One region of the Acaryochloris sp. CCMEE 5410 genome, then DNA from elsewhere that is predicted to be linked to it. Evidence: riboswitches for the same ligand, from Rfam matches in the RefSeq annotation. Region 1 holds a riboswitch; the other holds the start of a gene.
What was found. Region 1 has a riboswitch for cobalamin ahead of ON05_RS15550 (HupE/UreJ family protein). Riboswitches for the same ligand answer to the same signal wherever they lie in the genome.
Positions count from the first base shown of each region.

Region 2: it holds a riboswitch for cobalamin, as region 1 does, so the genes downstream of both, ON05_RS00910 (HupE/UreJ family protein) here and ON05_RS15550 (HupE/UreJ family protein) in region 1, are expected to answer to the same signal.

Region 1 is NZ_AFEJ02000001.1:3,390,510-3,393,631, reverse strand. It holds gene ON05_RS15555 (succinate dehydrogenase/fumarate reductase flavoprotein subunit) at 1-1,629, opposite strand, end outside; cobalamin riboswitch at 1,773-1,974, shown strand; gene ON05_RS15550 (HupE/UreJ family protein) at 2,006-2,635, shown strand; gene ON05_RS15545 (hypothetical protein) at 2,696-2,977, shown strand.
Region 2 is NZ_AFEJ02000001.1:225,593-228,714, reverse strand. It holds gene ON05_RS00920 (PilW family protein) at 1-95, shown strand, start outside; gene cobW (cobalamin biosynthesis protein CobW) at 101-1,162, opposite strand; gene ON05_RS00910 (HupE/UreJ family protein) at 1,191-1,862, opposite strand; cobalamin riboswitch at 1,881-2,022, opposite strand; gene ON05_RS00905 (NB-ARC domain-containing protein) at 2,023-3,122, opposite strand, start outside.

The DNA of each region.
Region 1 (3,122 bases):
AAATTGATCATCGTTGCGGGTAGGGAAATCTTCACGAGAATGGGCACCCCGGCTTTCTTTACGTTGTAGGGCACCGGTCATAATCACTTCCCCGACGACCATTAAGTTGCGTAATTCCAGGGCCTCGATAATTTCAGTATTCCAAAGGGTGTCTTTGTCATCGAGGCGAATGTTTGGATACTGCTGTTTATAGGTTTGGAGCTGTTCTAAGCCTGCTTGGATGATATCGGCGGTGCGAAAAACACCACAATGTTGACTTAAGCAATCTTGGACCTGCTGGCGAATATCGTGAATGCGGATATCTCCAGATTGAGCTAACAATGCTTTGATCTGCTGTTGGGCTTCTTGAAGATACTGCTTTTCATCCACCCTAGGTAGAGATTGATCTTGGACATAGGTTGCGATCGCACTCCCAGTGCGTCGACCATACACCACGCATTCCAATAAAGAATTGCTGCCTAACCGATTCGCACCATGCACCGACACACAGGCACATTCCCCGGCTGCAAAAAAGTTATCCACCAAGCCATCGGCACTATTGCGAACCCGCCCATCCGTATTCACGGGAATCCCCCCCATGGAATAGTGGGCAGTTGGCCGTACGGGGATCGGCTCAGTAACCGCATCAACCCCTGCTAGACGGTGAGATTCTTCCCAACAAAAAGGGACGCGGCTCATAATTTTCTCCCGTCCCATATGTCGCAAATCTAAGTAGACAAAGGGGCCACCTGCACTGCCATCGAGATTGAGACCCCGCCCCTGACGGATTTCTGTGGTGATGGCCCTAGAGGTAATATCGCGGGGGGCCAGCTCCATTTTGTTAGGGGCATAAGTGGCCATAAACCGATCCCCTTCACTATTGATCAGATAAGCGCCTTCTCCTCGCACGGCTTCGGAAATTAAAACGCCTGCGGGGTATAAGCCGGTGGGATGGAACTGAACAAACTCCATATCCTCCAGGGGCAACCCCGCCAGGGCGGTCATCGATAACCCATCCCCCGTAGACGCAAAGTCATTGGAAGTGGTGTTAAAGACCCGACCATAGCCGCCCGTGGCAAACATGACAGCCTTGGCCCGTAGAACCTGTAGCTCGCCGTCTAGGAGGTGATACATCACCACGCCTTTAGCCCGGTTGTCTTCGAGGATCAGCCGCATCACGTACCATTCGTCGTAAATGGTGATGCCGTAGCGACGAATATTGTTGTACAGCTCGTGCAGAATGGCATGGCCGGTTTTGTCAGCGGCGTAACAGGTGCGATTGTGGCTGTGACCGCCAAAGGCCCGCTGGGCGATGCGGCCATCGTCTAGGCGAGAAAACAAAACCCCTAGATGTTCTAGATCAATCACAACATCTGGGGCTTCTTGGGTGAGGAGAGCGACGGCGTCTTGATCGGCTAGGTAATCGGAGCCTTTGACGGTATCGAAGGCATGGGCTTCCCAACTATCTTGGTCATCCACATTTTTGAGGGTGGCGGCAATGCCCCCTTGGGCCGCAACGGAGTGGGAGCGGATCGGATGGGTTTTGGCAATCATTGCCACATTGAGTTCGGGGGCTTTTCGAGCAATTTCTAGGGCAGCACGGCACCCTGCTAAACCACCCCCAACGATTACAACATCATGCTCTAACATGGCAGTTTCTTTACAGCTTCGAATACGTTCCAAATCTATCGCACATATTCTTTATGAATCCTTAGCTACAGGGTTTTGTAATAGTGATATACTCACCTCACAATCAATGAATTGGAGGGCTATTTGCAACCCATCAGGTTGTTGTCAAGCCTGGCATAAATCTGTCATTGCAGGCTGACAAACAACTGGGGAAAGTTCGGTGTAATCCCGACGCTGTCCCGCAACTGTAAGTTGTTTGTGCAGGTCTGTTGCAAGGTGTTTAGCCATATAAAAGTGCCAAATGCCCTGGCCAAGGATACTGCTCAACCACAAGCCAGAATACCCTTGATTGCATTCTTTTCTACAACATATCTGCGAGGTACAGATTGTGAATAAGATGGTTCGTTCGCTGCGATGGACGAGTAAAAGCATTCGATTATCGCAACTCCTGCTGCCAGCGCTGTTACTAGCAATTGTGCTGGTGCCTGTCAGCGCCCAAGCCCATTTTGATGGCAGTCATGGTGCGGGATTTGTACATGGTTTTACCCATCCCATTGGGGGGTTAGATCACTTTGCGGCGATGGTCGCCGTGGGGCTATGGGCGACTCAGATGGAGCGCCGAGCTTTATGGGCTGTTCCGTTAACGTTTGTGTCGGTCATGATTGTGGGTGGCTTTATTGGCACCACCGGATTAGCCATTCCCTTTGCTGAACAAGGCATTGCTTCTTCTGTGCTGATGCTAGGGGTATTGATTACAGCTGCCATTCGTCTACCCATAGGCCAGAGTGCTGCCATTGTGGCGTTATTTGCACTGCTCCATGGTTATGCTCACGGTGCAGAGATGCCAGCCTCGGCGTCAGGTCTGTCCTATGGGTTGGGGTTTGTGGTGGCTACTGCCCTGCTCCATTTGAGCGGTATTGGGCTAGGTCTGTTTTGCCAGCAAATGTTTCAGCGCCATGCTCGTCTTGCGCAATTGTTTATGGGCGGATTTGTTACCAGCTTGGGTGTTTATCTGTGTGTTGCTTAACAGCAGATGTTTGATGCCTGAAAACTAAATCAGTGCCCAGGTTGATTGGGCAATATAGGAATGCCGTTGCACTATGCAACGGCATTCTTGGTTGTTGAGGAGCAAGAAGTCATAGTGGAGAAAATTCTATTTGCCGTGTTGCTGCTTTCGACAAGCTATTTACTGTGGGATGGATTTACTTCGGGTTCTGTTTGGGTGCGCGGTGGACGGCGGACGTTCGAGTTTGGTAAGTGGGCTCATAAAAAACACCGTCATCAAGAGCCAACCTGTTACTGGATTGCTATGGCATTTTATGGTGGTTCAGCTATCTTCTCGCTATATGCCCTTGTCTTCGTAAACTAATAAAGTGCGAAGGGGGCACCCGCATATTTGTGCCCTGACTCAAAGATTCAGCAAAATGAAATCTACAACACTTCCCAACAATCGCCAGGTCTATTGTTTTGATAAAAATGAAGCCTATATCCTATACCTTCATGTTTCTGAGTAT
Region 2 (3,122 bases), 3.2 Mb from region 1:
CGGGGAGTATTGGCGAACAGCATTGCTATTCAGTGACTGCAACCACTGGGGTGGTGACGAGCCCCGAAAGCAATACCGTGTGTCTTACGAAGTAAAGATCCTACTGTTGCAGACAAAGTTCTGCAGTGGGTTGGAGGAGGGCAGCCTCGATATCGAGTTGACTGAGATTCTCGCCGATAAACACTAGCTTTGTTTGACGAGCTTCTTGCAGTTGCCAGGGACGATCATAAAAAGAATCAAACCGTTGTCCCACACCATGGATCACGAGACGCATCGGTTTTTGGGGAACAGCCACAAACCCCTTAATCCGATAGATCTCATGGCTTTGCACCAAGGCTTCTAGTTTGACTAAGAGTGTTTTCGGGTCAAATTCTTGGTCTACAATCACCTGGATAGCATTGATGTCATCATCATGATCATGGTCCTCTTCGTGATCATGGTGACTGGGGCGAGAGTCTAGATGGTCCTCAACCGCTGCATTAAAGCCCAATAACAAGTCAGGGCTTACGCGTCCTGCATGACAGGGTAAGACTTTAACGCCGTGGGGAAGTTCTTGTCGTAGCCAGTGTTGGACTCGTTCTTGATCCTTAGGTTCGACGCAATCTGCCTTGGTAAGTAAGACTAGATCGGCACAGGCCAATTGATCTTCAAATAGCTCTTCGATTGGGGTTTCGTGATCGAGACTGTCATCAGCTTGACGCTGGGACTTTAGCGCGTCTAGATCGCCTACTAGGGTACCGGATGCGATCGCATCACAATCCACTACCGTAATTACCCCATCCACCGTCGCTCCTGTGCGGATTTCAGGCCAGCGAAAGGCCTGGATTAAGGGTTTAGGAAGGGCCAACCCTGAGGTCTCAATCACGATGCAGTCAATCTGATCACGCCGCTGTAAAAGTTTTTGCATAGTGGGCAAAAACTCCTCTTGGACCGTGCAGCAGAGGCAACCATTGGTCAGCTCTAGAATATTTTGGTCCGCATCTTCTGCTTCATCACAGACTTGGCAGGTCCGCAGCAAATCTCCATCAATGCCGACTTCACCGAACTCGTTGACCATGACCGCAATGCGGCGGCCTTGATTATTTTGCAGTAGATGACGAATCAGGGTGGTTTTACCCGCACCTAAAAAGCCGGTAACTACCGTTACGGGAATTTTATGCATGATTTTTTAATAGGGATAAATAACTGAATTAGCCCAGAAGGACTGAACTGAGGAATGCGAGGCCCATACCTGCTATCGCAAATCCGACAAATCGCGTGGGCAGGACTGAATCCTTTACAGCGTTAGCATTAAGGGCTTTACCACAGACATAAGCTATGGCTGCGATCGCCAGCTGCATCACTGAAAAACCCGCTAAATAAGAGACAAGCGGTGTTATTTCTGCACCGACAATGGCTTCGCCATAGGCATAGCCGTGAAAGACGCCAGCTAATGCGGCGATGCCAGTACTTAGCCAGAGAGTTGGACCTTGCTTAAGGGCTAGCAATCCACCCAAGATAACAATGGAGATGGAAATAAAGAATTCTGGGGCGAGTAAATTCCAACTTTGGAGATGGATGCCCGTTCCCAAAAGAGCGGTCGCTATAAAAGCAGCAGGCACCCAAAAACCATGTCGCAAAATAGCAGCCATCAAGCCAACTGCAACGACAAAGGCAAAGTGATCGATGCCAATCATCGGATGACCAAGACCTGATAAAAAGCCTTCAATAAAGTTGGTGGGTGTTTGATCGCCAAAGGGATGATGGGCAAGGGCTGCACGAGAGCTGGCAAGCCCTAACCCGGTTATTAAGCTGGCGCTGATCGTTCGCCAGATCAAAAATTTCCCAGACCGAAGCCTGGAGAGACCAATCTTGTTAGCCACTTTCTGTACCTCGCAGAAGTGTTTACGGTGTACATCGGTGGGCGTTCTGACTTACAGAGATGGTCTGTTTACAGCTGCGGGACAGTGTTGGACTTGCACCAAGCTTTCCCCATTACTTTAGTGGCTGCTCCCCACTAAAACCGATGTGACCCTCAGCGTATCACGTCTGACTCACCATCCGGTTAGTGGATTGTGAACAATAGTCTTTAAGGTAGGGAAGAAGGGAAACCCGAGACTGGTGGATACAAATTAGCGATCGCATATGCAGAGACTGCAGTGCATTCATCAAATCGATTGAGGAATCGATCTGGTCACCCACTGAATGCAGGTGAATGTCTGAGACGTTAACGGGTTGGGGTTGACTCGACAACCAAGCCATCAACTGTCCTTCTATGGGAGCAAGTCGGTTCAGTTGTTGTTCAATCATTTGCTGGATGGGACCGATGTTGCCTTGGCCGTGATTCAACCACTCTTTTAGATGACCATCAAATAAGGTACAAACCGTGTCGGCAATTATTTTCAAAGCGAGGGGATTGCCGCCATAGTATTCACTGATAGTTTGGGCGAGTTCGAGGGATGTGGGGATACCGAGATGTTCGAAATAGCGTTTGGTCTCAGTGGGGGTAAACCCTGGCAGTTGATAGGATCGAACCAGGTGACTTTCTCTGAGGTCCAGACCAATGGGACATTCTCGACTCGTGAGAAGAAGGCAGCTTTTGGTAGGCAGTTCATCGACTAATCGTAGTAAGTAGCCATATGCCTCATAGCTGGGGCGATATAAGTTGCCCAGTTGTTTAGATTGGAGAACCATCTCATAGTTATCGAGTACCAACAACAGCCTGTGATTTTGCAGGATTTTTACCAGAGTACAAACCATTGCATCCGTAGAAAGGGGGAGGGATTGAGAGTTGGTACTTGGAACATCAGGTATTGCATTGAGAATCGACTCAAAGAGATCTACAAATACAGGTGCATTTCGAAGAGAGAAAAAAATGATTTGTTCGAATTCGCCTTGAACGTCCCTAATGAGCTGTTGAGAAAGGATTGTTTTGCCAATCCCTGCTCGTCCTAGTAGGGTGATTAGACAACACTGATCCTCTGAAATCCATTGGGTGAGGGTTTGTTGTGGGCTAGAAATTAGGGAAAGTGGAGAGTGATTCTGATGGTTGGCCGGGAAATCTGGGGACAACGGTGTGGGTGAGCAATAAATGGTGGGCAATAGCTGCAGACGATCTGCCTGTGCCGTATTGATCCCTTTAA